3 regions of the Micromonospora sp. NPDC051227 genome follow, and region 2 is predicted to be linked to each of the others. Evidence: predicted binding sites of a transcription regulator. Region 2 holds the regulator's gene; each other region holds the start of a gene.

Evidence for each region. The regulator HrcA, encoded in region 2, represses chaperone genes, less so after heat shock. The targets are predictions, from matches to a motif close to GGTTNGCACNCTCNNNNNGAGNGTGCNAACC.
Region 1: the regulator HrcA is predicted to act here: its motif matches at 628-658, upstream of groL (chaperonin GroEL).
Region 3: the regulator HrcA is predicted to act here: its motif matches at 5,702-5,732, upstream of groES (co-chaperone GroES).

The regions. Positions count from the first base shown of each region.
Region 1 is NZ_JBITET010000004.1:272,805-279,666, forward strand. It holds gene ACIA47_RS12705 (hypothetical protein) at 1-580, shown strand, start outside; gene groL (chaperonin GroEL) at 850-2,472, shown strand; gene ACIA47_RS12715 (hypothetical protein) at 2,529-2,777, opposite strand; gene ACIA47_RS12720 (GNAT family N-acetyltransferase) at 2,856-3,791, opposite strand; gene ACIA47_RS12725 (S8 family serine peptidase) at 3,861-6,431, opposite strand; gene ACIA47_RS12730 (glycerol-3-phosphate dehydrogenase/oxidase) at 6,644-6,862, shown strand, end outside.
Region 2 is NZ_JBITET010000018.1:66,396-73,257, reverse strand. It holds gene ACIA47_RS29905 (16S rRNA (uracil(1498)-N(3))-methyltransferase) at 1-254, opposite strand, end outside; gene dnaJ (molecular chaperone DnaJ) at 256-1,401, opposite strand; gene hrcA (heat-inducible transcriptional repressor HrcA) at 1,477-2,499, opposite strand; gene ACIA47_RS29890 (DUF4870 domain-containing protein) at 2,725-3,351, shown strand; gene hemW (radical SAM family heme chaperone HemW) at 3,417-4,640, opposite strand; gene ACIA47_RS29880 (enoyl-CoA hydratase-related protein) at 4,660-5,448, shown strand; partial or broken gene ACIA47_RS29875 (SDR family oxidoreductase) at 5,491-5,610, opposite strand; gene ACIA47_RS29870 (hypothetical protein) at 5,844-6,704, shown strand.
Region 3 is NZ_JBITET010000004.1:605,518-612,379, reverse strand. It holds gene ACIA47_RS14400 (hypothetical protein) at 710-1,276, shown strand; gene ACIA47_RS14395 (molybdopterin-dependent oxidoreductase) at 1,708-3,405, opposite strand; gene groL (chaperonin GroEL) at 3,540-5,180, opposite strand; gene groES (co-chaperone GroES) at 5,251-5,565, opposite strand; gene ACIA47_RS14380 (methyltransferase domain-containing protein) at 5,828-6,862, shown strand, end outside.

The DNA of each region.
Region 1 (6,862 bases), on a different contig from region 2:
CGGCAGCCTGGTGGTCGGGTTGGTGCAGGCCGTCGGGTGGGCCGCCGGCACCTGGGTGATCACCCAACAGGCGGCCGGTCAGCCGGCCAGCCTGGAGTCTGCGCTGCGCTACGGCCTGCGTCGGGCACTCGGGCTGTGGGGCTGGACCCTGTTGGTCAGTCTGCTGATCGGCGTCGGTGTCTGTTTCTGCGTGCTGCCGGGCATCTACCTGGCCTTCGCGCTGAGCATGGCCGGCCCGGTCTATCTCTTCGAACGGCACAACCCGATCGGTCGATCGTTCCGGATGTTCCACGACCGGCTCGGCCTGCTGCTCGGACGGGTGGCCCTGGTGGCCGTGGCGGTGATCGTCGGGACCCTGATCCCCGGTGGCCTGGAAGGGATCGGCACCTCCGCGCTCGGAACGGATCCGTTCTCCTCGGCGGGTACCGCCGCCGGGACGGTGGTGGTGATCGCGATCACCGCCGTGCTGGCCCTGCCGGCGCACCTCGCCCAGATGATCGGTCTGCTGGTGACGTACGCAGAGCAGAGGGCCCATGAGGCGCCGGTGAACACTGCCGGACTGGCCGCGGAACTCGGCTGAGCGGCCCCATCGTGCTTGCACTCGGCAGGGGAGAGTGCTAAACAAGTCATTGGCACTCGCATACCGTGAGTGCCAGCGGTCGGGACGGTGGGGCCAGGTTGCACCGGCGTGGAGACGCCGGGGCGGCACATGGCCGGTCGTCGCGGGCTATCCGGCCCGGCCGAAGGACGTCGTCGTCGCCTGGTGGCGACGTCCCAAGTGCGTACACCAGGCGGCCCATCCGGGACACACACTCGGGTGGCCGTGAGTGTCCAGGAGGACAACGCCGTATGGCAAAGATGATCGCGTTCGACGAAGAGGCGCGCCGCGGCCTCGAGCGTGGCATGAACCAGCTCGCCGACGCCGTAAAGGTGACCCTCGGCCCGAAGGGCCGCAACGTCGTGCTCGAGAAGAAGTGGGGTGCCCCCACCATCACCAACGATGGTGTGAGCATCGCCAAGGAGATCGAGCTCGAGGACCCGTACGAGAAGATCGGCGCTGAGCTGGTCAAGGAGGTCGCGAAGAAGACCGACGACGTTGCCGGTGACGGCACGACGACGGCGACCGTCCTGGCCCAGGCCCTGGTTCGCGAGGGCCTGCGTAACGTGGCCGCCGGCGCCAACCCGATGGCCCTGAAGCGGGGCATCGAGGCCGCGGTCGCGAGCGTCTCGGAGGAGCTGTCCAAGCTCGCCAAGGACGTCGAGACCAAGGAGCAGATCGCCTCCACCGCCTCCATCTCCGCTGGCGACAGCACCGTCGGCGAGATCATCGCCGAGGCGATGGACAAGGTCGGCAAGGAAGGCGTCATCACCGTCGAGGAGAGCAACACCTTCGGGCTCGAGCTGGAGCTCACCGAGGGTATGCGCTTCGACAAGGGCTACATCTCGGCCTACTTCATGACCGACCCGGAGCGTATGGAGGCCGTCTTCGACGACCCGTACATCCTGATCGCCAACAGCAAGATCTCGTCGGTGAAGGACCTGCTCCCGATCCTGGAGAAGGTCATGCAGTCGGGCAAGCCGCTGCTGATCATCGCCGAGGACCTGGAGGGCGAGGCCCTCGCCACCCTGGTGGTCAACAAGGTCCGTGGCACCTTCAAGTCGGTCGCCGTCAAGGCGCCGGGCTTCGGTGACCGCCGCAAGGCCATGCTGACCGACATCGCCATCCTCGCCGGTGGCCAGGTCATCAGCGAGGAGGTCGGCCTCAAGCTCGACGCCGCCAGCCTCGACATGCTGGGTCGCGCCCGCAAGGTCGTGGTGACCAAGGACGAGACCACCATCGTCGACGGTGCCGGTGACGCCGAGCAGATCCAGGGCCGGGTCAACCAGATCCGGGCCGAGATCGACAAGAGCGACTCCGACTACGACCGGGAGAAGCTGCAGGAGCGGCTGGCCAAGCTGGCCGGCGGCGTTGCGGTGATCAAGGTCGGCGCGGCCACCGAGGTCGAGCTCAAGGAGCGCAAGCACCGCATCGAGGACGCCGTTCGCAACGCGAAGGCCGCCGTCGAGGAGGGCATCGTCCCGGGTGGTGGCGTCGCGCTGGTGCAGGCCGGCAAGACCGCCTTCGACAAGCTCGACCTGGTCGGCGACGAGGCGACCGGTGCGAACATCGTCAAGGTGGCGCTGGACGCCCCGCTGCGGCAGATCGCCGTCAACGCCGGCCTTGAGGGCGGCGTCGTGGTGGAGAAGGTCCGTAACCTCGAAGCGGGTCACGGTCTGAACGCCGCCAACGGCGAGTACGTCGACCTGCTGGCCGCGGGCATCATCGACCCGGCCAAGGTCACGCGCTCGGCGCTGCAGAACGCCGCTTCCATCGCGGCGCTCTTCCTCACCACCGAGGCTGTTGTCGCGGACAAGCCGGAGAAGACCCCGGCTGCCCCGGCTGGCCCGGGTGGCGGGGACATGGACTTCTGAGTCCAGTTCCGACACCGAACGGGGCGGGCCGCTGACGCGGTCCGCCCCGTTCGTCGTCAGGTTGGTAGTGGGCGCTGGTTACGCCGTTTCTGTGCCCGGTTGTACGGCGGGAGCAGTTGGATCGGCGCGTCCACCATCTCCCGCGGCTCCTCGACCACCGACGGCTCAGCGTCGGTCGTCATCTCGGCCAGTTGTTCGGCGTCGCCGTAGTCGAGCCGGTCGAACGGCAGTTGGCCGGGGAGTTCACCGACCGGTTTCCAGGTGATCGGCGGGCCGTCCTCGGTCTGGTTGTCATCCGTGGTCATGGCTGCCTCCTCTACCAAAACGGTAGGGGGCGTCGATGGCCGATGCGGGCGAATGGATCCATGTCCTGTTTGCCCCGGTTATGCCGTCGGTAGGCTTCGCCGGTACAGGAAGAAGACCCGCTCGATCCGCGCGCCCGCGCTGCCCGAATAGAACGGCACCGGCCCCACCCAGCCGATCTGTGCCCGATCCAGCCCCGCCGCCCGCTGGTCGCGCAGGCAGCGCCGCAACAGCACCCCACCGATGCCCGACCCCTCCGCGGCCGGCGCGGTGCCCATCGGCCCGAACCAGCTCGGCCGGGACGACCCGTACGCGGCGAAGCCGAGCACCTCGCCGTCCCGCTCCGCCAGGTGGCAACCCGCGTCGGCGCGCCCCACGGACCCGGCCAGCTCGCCGTCCCACGTTCCGCCGAAGGTGGACCGGGCGAACGCCGACAGCGCCGGCAGGTCCGCCGGCTCCGCCCGGCGTACCGTGACGCCCTGATCGGCGAGCCGCCGCTCCGTCGCCTCGGTGGACCGCAGTGCCGGCGACCCGTCGTACGACAGGTCCGCTGTCATGTTCCAGGCGGTCCGGTCGTGCTGGTAGCCGAGCGCGAGGGCGGCGCAGACCGCCGGCGTGTAGCGGACGTCGATTCCCGGCCACGCGTAGTACGGCGGGTTTCCGGCCAGCAGCACCTCGGTCGCCCCGCGCTCGGCGAGCACCCGCTCGGCCCGCTGGAGCAGCGCCCGGCCGACGCCCCGACGCCGCTGATCCGCAGGGACCGCGACCAGGTCGACGTGCCCGATCCCCGGCTCGGTCGACGACACCGAACAGATCAGCACCCCCACCAGGTCCCCACCCCGGTACGCGCCCAGCCCGACCACCGGCCGGTCGGCGATGGCCCGGGTCCAGAGCACGTCCACGATGGCAGCCGCCTCGGCGGCGTCCTCGGGCAGGTCGAGAGCCTGCTGGCAGAGCTGTACGACGGTGGGGACCAGGTCGGCGGTCAGCTCGGTGACGGTGATCTCGGCGTCCATGGTCGCCGACCCTAGATCACCGGGTGGGGAGGCGCACCCCCGGCTCAGCGCTTCAGGAAGGAAACCTGCCTATTGCTGGGCGGCGCGAACGGCGGCGTAGGCGTCGACCTGACCGGCACCGGTGACGTTCGACGGGGCACCACAGGCGTCGGAGGGGCTGTCGGAGCGGTAGGTGGGCGTCGCCGCCGTGGCGGTGTCCCGAAGGATCTGCCGGGTCCGGGTCACGTCGCCGACCAGCGCCGGGTTCGCCGACCACATCAGCGCGACCACCCCGGCCACCTGCGGGGTCGCCATCGACGTGCCGTCCAGCGCGGCGTACGTGCCGCCCGGCATGGCCGACACCACGCCCACCCCCGGTGCCAGCACGTCCGGTTTACCCGAGCCGCCCGGCACCGGCCCCCGCGAGGAGAATTCGGCGACCCGCCGCTGGGCGTCCACAGCGCCCACTGTCAGCACGTCCGGGTAGGGGGCGGGCGGATCGTCGATCGACGCGCACCACGGGCCGGTGTTACCGGCCGCGGCGACCACGAAGATCCCGGCGGCGTCGAGGGCGGCGGTGGCCGGCCGCAGAACGCGCTGGTCGCAACCCTCGATGGGCGGGCAGCCCCACGAGTTGGTCAGCACCTGGGGGGCGCGCTCCGGACGGCCGTCGGTGAACGGGTCGCCGCCAGCCGGGAAGGGCGCCAACATGAACTGGAGGCAGTCCAGGTAGTGCGCGGGGCTGCCCAGGTTGCGGTCCAGGTTGACGCAGCCCACCCACTGCGCGTCCGGTGCCACCCCGATGCCGTCCCGCCCGACCGCGCTGCCCACCGTGTGGGTGCCGTGCCCGCCCTGGTCGGTCGGGCTCCGAGTGTCGTCCCACGGGTCGTACCAGGAGTCGTTTCCACCACGGAACCCGGCTCGTAGCGCCGGATGGGTGCCGTCCACCCCCGAATCGGAGCTGCCGACCACGATGCCAGTGCCGGTGACCCGGAGTTGGGACCACACCCGGTCGGCACCGATCTGGCGGATGTTCCACTCTGGGCCGGTGGGCTCGGGTGCTGTGCCCCGGTTCTGCCCGGCCGGGGCCGGCAGTGGCCGCAGGCGCTGGCTGACCAGTACCCGCGCCACCTCCGGTCGGCGGGCGAGCCAGGCCCGCACCGCCGGGCCGCCGTCCACCTCGACCGCGTTGACCAGGTAGTACGACACCGGGTCGAGACGCAGCCGATTCAAACCTCGGAGCAGGTCGCGCTGGCTCTGCTCGGCGGTCGTCACCAGCCGCCGGTAGACCTCCGCCGCGCGGGCGTCCCGTCCCGCTCGACCCGGCGCGGCGGTCGGAAGATCGCTCAGGTTGGCCTGCGTACGCAGCACCACGAACAGCCGCTCGCCGTACAGGCCCGGCTGGCCGGGGCCGAGGTCGACCACAGCGAACGCGACCAGCAGCACCACGGCCGCCACCGCGGCGACCCGCCTGTTCGGGGTGCGTGCCGTCGGCCGGGCGAGCAGCACCGCGTACCCGATGGCGACCAGGACCGCGACGGCCAGCCCGACGCCGGCGGCGGCCGCCACCCAGAACGGGATGTCCCGGGTGCCGACCAGAAGCAGGCTGATCTCTTCCGGGTCGGTGAAGGCCAGCGGGCCGAGCGCGGCCAGGGCCACGAGCCAGCCGGTCGCGGTTCGACCGGCGCGGATGGCCTCGGCCGGATCGGCGGCGGGCCGCCAGGTCGCTGCCCAGAGCGCGGCCAGCGCGAAACCCACCGGCGGCAGGGTCAGTAGCGCGGGCAACTGCGCGCCGGACTGGCCGGCCCCGGCCGCGAGCAGCAGCAGCGCCACCCCGGCGACCAGGCCGCCCACCAGCACCAGCCGAGCCGGCCGGGGCGGTCGCCCGGCCGCGAACAGGGACCAGAAGGGGGCATCCAGCAGGGTCGCGGCCAGCACCCCGAGCGCGGCGGCCGCCACCAGCGCGAGTGCGGTCTCCAGGAGGCCGCCGAGCGCGCCCAACCAGGCCCACGGCAGCAGCAGCGCCAGCCCGGCGGCGACCGCGAGCAGCGGCACCGGGCCAACCCGGCGCACGCGCCGTCCGACCGACGCCAGGTCCCCGACAACCGCGGACCGCGTCGCGTCGCCGTCTCCGGTGGCCTCGGGCTGTGTGGCGTCGCCGTCTCCGATGGCCTCGGACCGCGTGGCGTCGCGGTCTCCGGTGGGTGCCGGGCCGCCGACAGCGCCGGCCGCTTCGGGGTACGCCCACCAGCGCGCCGACCAGCGCACGGCGAGCCTGCTGAGCAACGCGGCGCCGGCCAGCGCGGCGAGGTACGCCTCATGGTGCACCGGCGGCACGACCCGCAGCAGTGTGAGCACGCCGAGCGCGAGTGCCCCGATCAACCAGGCCCGCCCGGTGGCCCGGACCGCGCCCGACCGGGGCAGCACGGCCAGCAGCAGGGCGGGCGTGCCCACCAGCACGACCGTGGCCAGGCCGAGCACCGGCCAGAGCCAGCCGAGCCGGTCCCGTCCGAAGCCCAGAAGCACCTGATCGGTGAGCCAGCCACCGGTCTGGGTGCCCACGGTGACCGCAACCGTCCAGCAGCCGACCAGCACGGCCGCGACGACCGGCCACGGGGAAGTGCGGTCGCTGAGTCCGGGTTGCGCAGGTTGAGCGTGCATCCGAGAACCTTACGACCATGGTGAACGGTTTCGAACCGACTGCCTCCTCGAAGAGGCGCGCAGATCTCGGACAGTTTCCGTTAGCTCGTAACGAAAACTGTCCAAGATCTCCGATCGGTCGACGCACGGCATCCGCCTTAATCGGACAGGGCGCGCGGACCGCCCAGAGGTGTGGCAGCGAGACGTGAAGGTCGCCCCGGGGCGGGCGGCGAATGTCGGGACGGTGGCTCGACGGATACGGTGGACGGGTGCGCGACCCCAATGTCTCCCGATCCGTCGCCGGTCAGCTCTCACCGGTCCGCCGTGCGTCCGACCTGCGTCGACTGCGTGCGGAGCGCTTCGACGTGCTGGTCATCGGTGGCGGGGTGACCGGAGCCGGTGCCGCCCTGGACGCGGCGTCCCGGGGCCTGAAGGTGGCGCTGGTCGAGGCC
Region 2 (6,862 bases):
GCGATGCCCTGCACGGTCACCAGACGGGGGACCGGCGCGTCCGCGTACCCCCGGGAGGTGATGGTGACCTCCAGGCTGCCCCGGCCGACGGCCGTGACCACGGCGGCGGCCGTGCCACCCCGACCGTCGGCGAGCAGCAGCTCCTCGCCGACGCGCAGCCGCTGCACGGTGGCGGCGTGATGCCCCTCCGGGCCGTCCAGGGTCAGCGCGTCGCCGGTGGGCAGCGCCTCGACCAGGAACAGCGGTGCGGACACCTCAGGCGTGCCCGTTGAACGCGTCGCGCATCCGGGAGAAGAAGCCGCCCTGCTTGGACAGCTCGGCGACCTCCTCACCACGGGTCTTGGCGAAGTCGCGCAGCATCTTCTCCTGGTCCGGGTCGAGCTTGGTGGGCGTCCGCACGTCGAGGTGGACGTAGAGGTCGCCACGGCCGGTGCCGCGCAGGTGCGGCACGCCGCGGGCGCGCAGTCGCAGCGTGCTGGCCGGCTGGGTGCCGGCCTTGACGTCGAGGGTCTCCTCGCTGTCCAGCGTCTTGATGGTCAGCCGGGTGCCCAGCGCCGCCGCCGTCATCGGCACTGTGACTCGGCAGTGCAGGTCGTCGCCCTTGCGGGAGTACACGTCGTGCGGGCGCTCGTGGATCTCCACGTAGAGGTCACCGGCGGTGCCGCCGCCGGGGCCCACCTCGCCCTGCTGGGCCAGCCGGATCCGCATGCCGTCCTCGACACCGGCCGGGATCTTGACGGTCAGCGAACGGCGGGTCCGCACCCGGCCGTCGCCTGCGCAGGTGGGGCAGGGGTGCGGGATGGTGGTGCCGTAGCCCTGGCACACGGTGCACGGCCGGGCGGAGACCACCTGGCCGAGGAAGGTGCGCTGCACCGACTGCACCTCGCCCCGACCGCCGCACGCCTCGCAGGTCGCCAGGTGCGTGCCGGCGGCCGTGCCGGCGCCGGAGCAGGTGGTGCAGAGCACGGCGGTGTCGACGGTGATCGGGGCCTCCACGCCGAAGGCCGTCTCGTGCAGGTCGAGTTCGAGCCGCAGGATCGCGTCGGCGCCCGGGCGGGTACGCGGCCGTGGGCCACGGGCGCCACCTCCGGCACCGCCGAAGAACGCGTCCATGATGTCCTGGAAGCCGACGAACGGGCCGGCGCCTCCGGGGCCACCCGGGCCCCCGGCACCGCCGCCACCCGGGGCGAGCGGGTCGCCACCCAGGTCGACGATCTGCCGCTTCCGATCGTCCGAGAGGACCTCGTACGCGGCGTTGATGTCCTTGAACTTCTCCTGAGCCTCCGGGTCCGGATTGACGTCCGGGTGGAACTGGCGGGCCAGCTTGCGGTAGGCGCGCTTGATCTCGTCATCGGAGGCTTCCCGGCTCACACCGAGAATGCCGTAGTAGTCCCTGGCCACTGCGTTCCGTGTCCTCATGTTCGTCTCGCGTTGCGCCGGTCGGCGGCCGCAGCCGGCCGCATCGGCCCTGACCAATCAGTTCTGGGCCAGCAACTCGCCCACGTAGCGTGCCACGGCGCGCACCGTGGCGATGTTGCCGGGGTAGTCCATCCGGGTGGGCCCCAGCACCCCCAGGCCGCCCACGATGGTGGTGCCCGGGCCGTACCCGGTGCTGACCACCGAGGCGGCGCGCAGGTTGTCGAACTCGTTCTCGTCGCCGATCAGCACCCGGGTCGTGCTCGGCTCGGTCTCACCGATGAGCTTGAGCAGCACGACCTCCTCCTCCAGAGCCTCGAGGATCGGCCGCAGGGAGCCCTGGAAGTCGAGCAGGCCGCCCCGGGTGAGGTTCGCGGTGCCGGCGAGCGCGATCCGCTCCTCGTGCCGCTCGACCAGGGTCTCCAGCAGCACGGTGGCGAGCGTCGTCATGGTCGGGCGCAGCCCGGTGGGCGCTTCCTCGACCAAGGCCTGCACCAGCGGTGGCGTCTCGGACAGCCGGGCGTTGGCGAGCTTCTCGTTGATCAGTCGGCGCAGGTCGGTGACGTCGGCGGCGGGCACCGGCCCGGGCAACTCCACGAGTCGCTGCTCCACCCGCCCGGTGTCCGCGATCATGACGAGCATCAGCCGGGTGGTGGAGATCGGCACCAGCTCCAGGTGACGCACCGAGGAGCGGGCCAGGCTCGGGTACTGCACTACGGCGACCTGCCGGGTCAGCTGGGCGAGCAACCGCACCGTGCGGTGCACCACGTCGTCGAGGTCGACCGCGCCGACCAGGAAGCGCTCGATGGCCCGGCGCTCGGCCGGGCTGAGCGGCTTGACGCGGGACAACCGGTCGACGAAGAGGCGGTAGCCGCGGTCGGTGGGCACCCGGCCGGCACTGGTGTGCGGCTGCCGGATGTAGCCCTCCTCCTCCAGCACGGCCATGTCGTTGCGGACCGTGGCCGGGGAGACCCCGAGCTGGTGCCGCTCGACCAGCGCCTTGCTGCCGACCGGCTCCTGGGTGGAGACGTAGTCTTCGACGATGGCGCGGAGCACTGCGAGTTTCCGGTCGTCGAGACCCATCCTCCGCACCTCCTGTCGCACGTCGGCCGCCGGCGCTCTGGGCCGGCCGGGCCGTCTGGCACTCGACTGTAACGAGTGCCAGTCTACGTCGGCGGGCCGGCCGACGCGATGATCAACGGCCACCCGTCGGTGCGGCCCACGCCACCGGCGTTGGGCCGATCGGCCCGCACTGCCAGGCGGTGTCGCTCTGGTGCGGCGTTGCCACAGGCCCCTACCGTGACATCCATGACTGAACCTCCTCGCCCTCCCGGGTCGGGCGACCCCGGCAACTACCCGCCGGAGCCCACCTCCCCGGGCCCGTCCCCGTCGGCCGAGCCGCCCACCGCACCACTGTCCGGGGCGCCCGGGCCGGCCGGCTATCCCCCGCCCGGTGGCTATCCGCCGCCCACCGGTGACCAACCGCCGTCAGGCGGCTACCCTCCGGCAGGCGGTTACCCCCCGCCCGGGGGCTATCCCCCGCCCGGCGGGTACCCGGCTGGTGGGGCCTACGGCGGCCCCGGCGGCGGCTACGCCAACAACGAGGACAAGACCTGGGCGCTGGTCGCGCACTTCGGCGGCGCGCTCGGCGCGCTGGTCAGTTTTGGTCCGCTGGGCTTCGTCGCCCCGCTGATCGCCTACCTGGCCCGCGGCCAGCAGTCGCCGACCGTCCGGGCGCACGCCCTCGCCGCCCTGAACTTCCAGATCCTCTGGTCGATCATCGCGTTCGTGCTGCTCTTCGTGAGCTGGTGCCTGCTCTTCCTGCCCAGCATCGCCGTCGTGGTGATCCAGATCCTGTTCGGGATCATCGCCGGCATGAAGGCCAACGAGGGCACCCCGTACCGCTACCCGATGACGGCCAACTTCATCAAGTGAACCGGGCCGGCCGCTCCCCCGGCCGGTTCGGAACACCGCTGTCCCGGTGCGGGACGGTGGGCCACTCAGGGCAGCAGGTCGCGGACGACCGCGTCGGCGAGCAGCCGCCCGCGCAGGGTGAGCACCGCCCGGCCGGCGGCGTACTCGTCGCCGGCCAGCAGGCCGCCGGCCAGCGCCCGCTCGGCGCCGGCCCGGCCGGTGGAGTCGAGCACCGCCAGCGGGAGGCCGCTGGCCAGCCGCAGCCGGAGCATCACGTCCTCCATGTGCGCCTCGTCGACAGTGAGCACCTCCCGGGCCAGGCCGGGAGACGCGCCGGCGGCCAACCGCTGGGCGTACGCCGAGGGGTGCTTCACGTTCCACCAGCGCACCCCACCGACGTGGCTGTGCGCCCCCGGCCCCAGCCCCCACCAGTCCGCGCCGGTCCAGTAGAGCAGGTTGTGCCGGCAGCGGGCCTCCTCGGTGCGGGCCCAGTTGGAGACCTCGTACCAGGAGAGTCCGGCCGCGTCGAGCGCGGCCTCCGCGGCCAGGTAGCGGTCCGCGGCCACATCGTCACTGGGGTACGCCAGTTCGCCGCGCCGCATCCGGGCGGCGAGCCGGGTGCCGTCCTCGACGATCAGGGCGTATGCGCTGACGTGGTCCACCCCGGCGGCGACGACCTGCTCCAGCGAGGCGGCGAAGTCCTCGGCCCGCTCCCCCGGGGTGCCGTAGATCAGGTCCAGGTTGACGTGCTCGAACCCGGCGTCGCGCGCCTCCAGGGCGGCGGCGGTGGCCCGGCCGGCGCTGTGTTTGCGGTCCAGGATCGCCAGCACCCCCGGGGAGGCGGACTGCATGCCCAGCGAGATCCGGGTGTAGCCGGCGGCCCGCAGCAGCTTCAACGATTCCGGGGTGACCGACTCGGGGTTGGCCTCGGTGGTCACCTCGGCGTCGGCGGCCAGCCCCCAGGTGCGGTCGATGCCGTCGAGGATGCGGGCCAGGTCGTCGGCGGAGAGCAGGGTGGGTGTGCCTCCGCCGACGAAGACGGTGTCGACCCGGGGCGGCGGGGTGTCGCCGAGCACCCGGGCGGCGAGCGTCAGCTCGGCCAGGACGGTGTCGGCGTACCCCTCGCGGCTGGCGCCGCCACCCAGTTCGGCAGCGGTGTAGGTGTTGAAGTCGCAGTATCCGCAGCGGCTGGCGCAGAACGGCACGTGCACGTACACGCCGAAGCCGCGCGCGCCGACCGCCGCGGTGGCGGTGGCGGGCAACGATCCGTCGACGGGGACGGTCTCACCATCTGGAAGGACGCCGGGCATGGCCACTAGTGTGCCCGGCATGACCTCTCCCGACGTCCTCGTGCGGGTCGCCACGGCCCGTGGGGTGACCACCCTCACCCTGGACAGCCCGCACAACCGCAACGCGCTCTCCACCGGCCTCATGACCCAACTGCTGGCCGGGCTGGCGGACGCGGTCGCCGACGAGGCGGTCCGAGTGATCGTGCTCGACCACACCGGCCCGGTCTTCTGCTCCGGCGCGGACCTGAAGGAGACCGCCGCGGCGTACGCCAGCGGGACGGTGCCGGCCGGGATGCTGGGTGACGTGCTCGCGGCGCTCTGGGAGTGCCCGAAGCCGGTGCTGGCCCGGGTCGGCGGGCCGGCGCGGGCCGGTGGGCTGGGCCTGATCGCCGCCGCCGACCTTGCGCTCTGCGCCGACGAGGCGACGTTCGCGTTCACCGAGGTACGCATCGGGGTGATCCCGGCGGTGATCTCGGCGACCGTGCTGCCCCGGCTGCACCCCCGCGCCGCCGCCGAGCTGTACCTGACCGGCGACACCTTCGACGGTCGCCGGGCCGCCGAGATCGGCCTGGTGACGGCCTCGGTCCCGGCGGACGGGTTGGACGACGCAGTACGGGGCTACTGCGACTCGCTGGTGCGCGGCGCGCCCGGGGCGCTGGCCGGCGCGAAGGAGTTGCTGCGTCGACCGGGTACCGCCGAGTTGCGCGCCGACCTGGCGCGACTCTCCGCCGTCTCGACCGGCTACTTCCTCTCCGACGAGGGGCGCGAGGGGGTCACTGCGTTCCGGGAAAAACGACCGGCGCGCTGGGTGCCCGCTCTCGACGCCTGACGGTCGGGGCGCCACCGGGAGCGGCGGCGCCCCAAGGTCGGGTCACCAGGCGGTCGCGCCGCCGTCGACCGGGTAGTTCGCCCCGGTGATGTACGACGCCCGGTCGGACGCGAGGAAGACCACCAGCTCGACGACCTCCTCGGGGCGCGCGAAGCGCTTGAGGAATCGCTTCCCGTTGTCGGTCACCCGGTGACGCTCCCGACACCCCTGCACCGGGGCGGGCGACAGAACGACGTGGCAGGTGAGATCGCCACCGGAGCGGGAACGTGGCCAACCGGTACGCGACAGCGGAGCCGCCCCGAACCGGTCGGAGTCGGCCAGGCTGGGCCCGAACCACTCGGACGACCCGCAGAGGGCCAGCGGGGACGTACGCTTGTCAGACTGTCGATCTGGGGGTGTGGGTGCGAACTCGGGCAACCGTGGCGGGTGGAGTGGTGCTCATCCTCGTCGCCGTGATCGCGATCTGGCTCGTCGTACGGCAGGTGGGCGACAAGCTCACGTTGCCGCTGGTGGCACGGAAGTGCACAGTGCAGGCCGACGGTCGGGTCGCCCTGGACGCCGACCAGATGGCCAACGCGGCGACCATCGCCGCGATCGGCGCGAAGCGTGGAATGCCCGAGCGGGCGGTCGTGGTAGCGCTCGCCACCGCGTACCAGGAGTCCGGGCTGCGCAACCTCGCCGACGGCGACCGCGACTCGGTCGGCCTGTTCCAGCAACGGCCAAGCCAGGGCTGGGGCACTCCGGCGCAGATCCGCGACCCGCGTTACGCGGCCAACCGGTTCTACGCGGCCCTCAAGAAGGTGCGCGGCTGGGAGGAGATGCGGGTCACCGACGCCGCCCAGCGGGTGCAGCGCTCGGCGTTCCCCGAGGCGTACCAGAAGTGGGCCGACGACTCCGAGGTGCTCAGCCGGGCCCTGCTCGGCGACGCCAGCGGCGCGGTCAGCTGCTCGGTGGGGCGCACCCCGGCGATGCACGGCGCAGCGGCGGCCGCGCAACTGACCCGCAACCTGGTGCTGGACTGGGGGCTCAAGGGCACCGACCCGACCGACCCGACCGGGTTGGCGGTGACTCCGGGCGACCAGCGCGACGGCTGGCGGTACGCGCACTGGCTGGTCTCGCACGCCCAGGACCACGGGGTGAAGCGGGTCCGCTTCGGCGACCTGGAGTGGACCGCCCGCGACGGCTCGTGGGGCCGGGTGGACGCCCGGCAGAACCCCGCCGGCCAGGTGGTGGCCGAAGTGTTCAACGAGGGTTGACCGACCCGGATCTCTTAACCGGCAGTCACCGCACAATCGGGCAATCCAGACCGAATCGCACTATTGATCACCCAGATCTCACTCTCTGCGTTTCTCCCGCTGCGGCCGGTCCCGCCCTGGCCCAATCCCGCGCCACACCCTCCCCGATGCCTGGGCCG
Region 3 (6,862 bases), on a different contig from region 2:
GAAGGCCGCCATGATCAACACGGGTTCTTTGATGTCGGGGCATCCCGCCCATCCGGACACCGCGATTTCAATGATGCCGAGTGGATCAAGCCAGGTGGGCGGACGGAGGCGAGCAGAGAACGGGCACCCTGGAAGGTTTGACCGGTCTGGGGCATGAGGCCTGGTGCAGGCCTTAGGCTTCTGCGAGGTATGCGAATTCTGTCCCGTGACCGGGCGCACCCGTGGGCCGGAATCATGGCCAGACCGGGGTCGTTACATACCCTGACGATCGCAGCACCACCGACTGGCCGCCCGAACCCCTGGGGCAGGTCGCGCGGGTTGGAATGCCGGCCCGCGTCCGGTCGTTACGATCCCCACGGACGACCGCCAGGCACCGCCTCGATGAGGGTGCCCGGCAGGTGAGCCACCCGGGAATGACCCCGGCTCCCCGGTCGTTGCAGTCCCCACGACCGACCGCAGGCACCGCCACCAGGGTGCCCGGCAGGTGGGCCACCCCCGGAATGACCCTGGCCCGCGGGTCGTTACACAGGGACCCGGCGCCGCGAGCCCCGGCTCGCCAGGTCGCCGACCCCGACGCCCGACACGGGCGTCACCCCCCAAGACCTTTTTTCCCTTGTTTGTGCAGCGCCGGACGAGGTGCTCACACCCGTCACTGCCGTTCCCCTGATCGGTGTGTGCGGGTGTTCTACCCCCGAAGGAGCTACCCCTGATGAACACGATCTTCCGTAAGAGCATGCTGTCCGTTGCCGGTCTCGCGTTCGCCGGTGGTGTCTTCGCCGGCCCGATCGCCGCCCACGCCGCCACCCCGGCCGTGGACGCCACGCCCGTCGCCGTTGCGGTGCAGTCGGCGGCGCCGAAGCCGCAGGGCGAGCAGTCCCACATCAGCCTCAACGACGAGCAGACGGCCAACGTCAAGGCGATCATCGCCGCCACGAAGAAGGCCGGCCTGCCGGAGCGGGCCGCGGTGATCTCGATCGCGACGAGCCTGCAGGAGTCGAAGCTGGAGAACCTGGGTCACCTCGGCGACGCCAACGACCACGACTCGCTGGGCCTGTTCCAGCAGCGCCCGAGCTCGGGTTGGGGCACGCCGGAGCAGATCACCGACCCCGAATACTCCACCACCGCGTTCCTCAAGGGCCTCAAGCAGGTCGACGGGTGGCAGGACATGCCCCTGACCGAGGCGGCGCAGACCGTGCAGGTCTCGGCCTACCCGGACGCCTACGCCCAGTGGGAGCAGCAGGCCACCGACCTCGTCGCCCAGCACTGGAACAGCTGACCCACACCAGCACCACCACAGAGAACCAGCGCACGCCAAAGCACCACCGCACCTAAGCACCACCGCACGACACCGACCGCTGGCCGGCACCCCCACCCGGGGCGCCGGCCAGCGGCATTCCTGCTGCCACCGATCGCCGGCCGCCATCCGGCGGCCGCTGGCCGCCATTCGCAGCCGCAGGGCGAAGGGTGCCGAACTGGGCCCAACGGAAGCGGATGGCGACGACGACCAACCGGCGCCCGCCTACAGATCTTGGACAGTTTCCGCTAACGGAAACTGTCCAAGATCTGCATGCACGCCGGGTATCACCGGTCAGTCAGTTGGCCCCCGGCCGACCCCAACGACAGTCTTGGGAGCCGGCACGCGGCAGCGGACCCAGCCCGCCGATTCAGGCGCCCACGCAGCCCGGGCGGGCTACGTCGTGCCGTGGATCAACGGACGGTGACGGTGATCGTGTGCCAGCCGGTGGCGCCGTCCGGGACGACGTCCTGCGTACGTTCGGTTTGGGTTTCACCTGTCGCGTCGGTCGCGCGGACCTGGAGCCGGTGCTCGCCCGGTGTGGCGTCCCAGCGCCAGGACCACTGCACCCAGGTGTCCACCGACACGGTCGGAGCCAGCGCGGCTTCCTGCCACGGGCCGTCGTCGACGCGTACCTCGACTCGGCGGATGCCTCGATGCTGCGCCCAGGCCACCCCGGCGACGGTCACCGGGCCGGCGGTCAGCCGGTTACGCCCCCGGGGCGTGTCGATCCGGGACTGGGTCTTGATCGGCCCCTGGGCGGACCAGCCGCGCGGCACCCAGTACGCGTCGAAGTCGGCGAACCGGGTCAGCTCCAGTTCGGTCACCCATTTGCACGCCGACACGTAGCCGTAGAGGCCCGGCACCACCACTCGGACCGGGAAGCCGTGCTCGACCGGCAGCGGCTCGCCGTTCATCCCGACGGCCAGCAGCGCGTCCCGTCCGTCGCGCAGCGCGGCGGTCGGGGTGCCGCAGGTCCAGCCGTCGACCGACCGGCCGACGACCTGGTCGGCGTCGTCGTCCGGCTCGACCTCGTCCAGCAGTTCCCGCAGGGGTACGCCGAGCCATAGGGCATTGCCGATCAGGTCCCCGCCCACCTCGTTGGAGACGCAGGCCAGCGTGACGTACCGCTCGACCAGCGGGCGGGCCAGCAGATCCGCGTAGCTGTAGGTGCGCTCCCTGCCGACCCGTCCGTGGATCCGCAGCCGCCAGGTATCCGGGTCGACCTGGGGCACCACCAGCGCGGTGTCGATCCGGTAGAACCCGAAGTTCGGGGTGACGTACGGCGCGAGCTGCGTCAGTGAGAGGTCCGCGCCCGCCGGTACGGCCGGTGCGGGGGCGACCGGCGCGGGCAGGCGGATCGCGTCGCGGGCTGCGGACACGCCGCGCCGCCCCGCCAGCCACCGCCCGCCGAGACCGGCCACCACAGCCGTGCCGAGCAGCACCCCGCTGCCGGTGAGGAACCGCCGCCGCGACTCCGGGTCCACTTCGGCAGGCCCGACCGGTTCGGCCCCCGTCGTCGGCCCGGCGGGAGTCACCGGCACCGACTCGCCCGGTGGCACCGGACCAGCCGGTAAGGCCGGACCAGCTGACGACACCGGGCCAGCCTGCGACACCGGACCAGCGGACGACACCGGGCCAGCAGGCGGCGTGGGTGGTGACCAGGACCAGGGGTCCAGCTCGAACGGTCCGCCGATGAACAGCCAGAGCACCAGGGCGCCGAGACCGGCGCCGACCAGGGACGGCAGCGCGTCGGCGAGGTCAGCTCCGGGGCGGGTCAATGCGGCGGCCACGCCGATGGCGCCGAACGCGGCAATGCCGGCCAGGCCGAGTGCCAACCGGCGGACCGCCAGTACGCCGAAGAGCGCGGCGAAGCCTCCCAGCAACACGGCCGTGCCGACCAGCAGCGCGATCTTGTCGGCGGTGCCGAAGAGGTCGATGGCGAGTTGCTTCAGCGACTCGGGGACGGCGTCGACGATGACCCCGCCGACCGCGACCAGGGGCGCCGACCGGGGACCGGTCAACACCGCTACCGGTTCGGCGATCCCGATCGCGACGGCGGCGGCGGTGATTCCGGCCAACGCGGCGTACCGCCGTGACGTGGTGCTCATCGGCCCAGTGTGCGCGATCATCTCGGCCGGTCGCCAACAACGTCAGCGTTCGGTAATGACCTGGCAGCCCGCAGGAACGAGCCGGGGCGCACCGCCTTACGGCGGTGCGCCCCGGAACGGGTGTCGCTACCGGATCAGAAGCCCGGGCCGTGCTGGTGGCCGTGACCGTGGCCGTGCCCGCCGGCGGCGGCCGGCTCGGCCTGCTCCGGCTTCTCCACCACGAGGCTCTCCGTGGTGAGCAGCAGCCCGGCGATCGATGCGGCGTTGGTGACCGCGTTGCGGGTCACCTTCACCGGGTCGATGATGCCGGCCTTGACCAGGTCGACGTACTCGCCCTTGGCGGCGTCGAGGCCGTTGCCCCACTCGAGGTCGGCGACCTTCTGGGTCACGACGTAGCCGTCGTGACCGGCGTTCTGGGCGATCCAGCGCAGCGGCTCGACGAGCGCCTTGCGCACGACCGAGACGCCGACCTTCTCGTCACCGGTGAAGCCCAGGTCGTCGTCGAGCACCGAGAGGATCTGCACCAGGGCGGCGCCGCCGCCGGGCACGGTGCCCTCCTCGACCGCAGCCTTGGTCGCCGCGATGGCGTCCTCGATGCGGTGCTTGCGCTCCTTCATCTCGACCTCGGTCGCCGCGCCGGCCTTGATGACGGCGATGCCACCGGAGAGCTTTGCCAGCCGCTCGGCCAGCTTCTCCCGGTCCCAGTCGGAGTCGGAGGCCTCGATCTCCTTGCGGATCTGGGACACCCGGTCGGCGACGTCGGCCTTCTGGCCACCGCCGTCGACGATCGTGGTGTTCTCCTTGTCGACCACGACGCGCCGGGCGGTGCCGAGCACCTCCAGGCCGACCTGGTCGAGCTTGTAGCCCAGCTCCGGGGCGACCAGCTCGGCGCCCGTGGAGATCGCGATGTCCTGGAGCATTGCCTTGCGCCGGTCACCGAAGCCCGGGGCCTTGACCGCGCAGACCTTGAGGGTCTTGCGCAGCGAGTTGACCACCAGGGTGGAGAGCGCCTGGCCGTCCACGTCCTCAGCGATGATCAGCAGGGGCTTGCTGTTCTGCAGGACCTTCTCCAGCAGCGGCAGCAGCTCCTCGATCGCCGAGATCTTCTGGGTGGTGACCAGGATGTACGCGTCCTCAAGGACGGACTCCTGACCCTCCAGGTCGGTGACGAAGTTCGGCGAGATGAAGCCCTTGTCGAACTGGAGACCCTCGGTCACGTCCAGTTCGGTGGTGAGCATCGAGCCTTCCTCGACGGTGATGACACCGTCGCGGCCGACGCGTTCCATCGCCTCGGCGATCAGATCGCCGATCGTGGAGTCCTGCGCGGAGATCGTCGCCACGTTCGCGATCGACTCCTTGCTGGTGACCTCGGCGGCACGGCCGAGCAGCGCCTCGGAGACCTTCATGGCCGCCGCGTCGATGCCCCGCTTGAGGCCGGCCGGGTTGGTCCCGGCGGTCACGTTGCGCAGACCCTCGCGGACCATCGCCTGGGCCAGCACGGTCGCGGTGGTGGTCCCGTCGCCGGCAACGTCGTTGGTCTTGGTCGCCACCTCCTTGACCAGCTGCGCGCCAAGGTTCTCGTACGGGTTGGTGAGCTCGATCTCCTTGGCGATGGTCACACCATCGTTGGTGATCGTCGGCGCACCGAATTTCTTGTCCAGGACGACGTTGCGCCCGCGCGGGCCGAGGGTGACCTTGACCGCGTCCGCGAGGGCGTTGACACCGTGCTCCAGCAGGTGCCGGGCGTCGTCCGAGAAGCTCAGGATCTTCGCCATAAATGTCCCTTCGAAGCGCCATTGCCCCGGCCCGGCGAGCCGGACCGGGGCAATGGCACTGATCGGTTGCTTACTTCTCGATGACCGCGAGGACGTCGCGGGCGGAGAGCACCAGGTACTCCTCGCCGGCGTACTTGACCTCGGTGCCGCCGTACTTCGAGTAGAGGACGGTGTCGCCGACCTGAACGTCAACCGGAACCCGGTTGCCGTTGTCGTCGACGCGCCCCGGGCCCACAGCGAGGACGGTGCCCTCCTGCGGCTTCTCCTTGGCGGTGTCGGGGATCACGATGCCCGACGCAGTGGTGGTCTCAGCCTCGTTCGCCTGGACCACGATGCGGTCCTCGAGCGGCTTGATCGCAACCTTGGTCGCGGTAGTCACGGGCATACCCTCCTGGGGTACTACTGGTTTCGTTGCTGGTCGGCGGGGCCTACCAGCGTCAATCTGCCTCATGCCACCGGGCGGGACCGTCGTCGCGGGTGCCGGTCCGCCTGGCGTGCGCACCCGGGTCGCGAGACCCGGAAGCTGGCACCCTCAGGGTGAGAGTGCTAATCGCAGGTTATTCCGTGGCTAGCACTCCGTCAAGGAGAGTGCCAGCGCGTCGCGCCCCGAAAGCCAGGATTTCCTGGTCGACCGGGACAATGGCCGGGTGGATCTCGATCAGCTGGCGGCGCTGCGTACCCCTGAGGGGTCGGCCGCGCTCACGACGGCGGCCGGGCTGGCCGGCGGTGATCCACTGGCCGCGGCGTCGGCGCTGCGGGCGGCCGGGGTGCCGCCGACGTTGGCCGCGGCGGCGCTCACCCAGGCCGAGCTGCGCCGCCGGGCGGTGGGCAAGTTCGGCTCGGCCGCCGCTGGGATGTTCCTCACCCGCCCCGGCCTGGAGCAGGCCACCCGGCGGGTGGTCGCCGACCGTCGGGCCGCCCGGTTGTACGCGGCCGGCGTGCGCACCCTGGCCGATCTCGGCTGCGGGCTCGGGGCCGATGCGCTGGCCGCCGCCCGTGCCGGCATCCGGGTGTACGGGGTGGAGGCCGACCCGGTGACTGCCGCGATGGCCGCCGCCAACGCCGAGGCGGCCGGGCTGGCCGAGCTGTTCACTGTCGAGTGCGGCGACGCGACCGGGTTCGACGTGTCAGGGGTTGACGGGGTCTTCTGCGATCCGGCCCGCCGCACCACCGGCACCGGGCGGCGGATCTTCGACCCGCGCGCCTACTCGCCACCGTGGGATTTCGTGACCGGGCTGGCCGAGCGGGTGCCGCGCACCGTGGTGAAGGTGGCGCCGGGCCTGGACCATGCGCTCATCCCGGCCGGGGCGGAGGCCGAGTGGGTCGGCGTGGACGGCGACCTGGTCGAGGCGGCGCTCTGGTGCGGCGAACTGGCTGAGGTGCCCCGTCGTGCCAGCCTCTACCGACAGCGGGGCGCGGAGGCGCACCACCACCAGCTCACCGGCTCGGGTGCCACCGAGGCGCCGGTCGGGCCGGTGCGCCGCTACCTGTACGACCCGGACCCGGCCGTGGTCCGCGCGCACCTCGTCGCCGAACTGGCCACCGAACTGGACGCCACCCTGGCGGATCCGAGCATCGCCTACCTCTACGCCGACCAGCCGATCCGCACCCCGTACGCGCGCTGGCTGGAGATCACCGACGTGCTGCCGTTCTCGCTCAAGCGCCTGCGGGCGCTGCTGCGC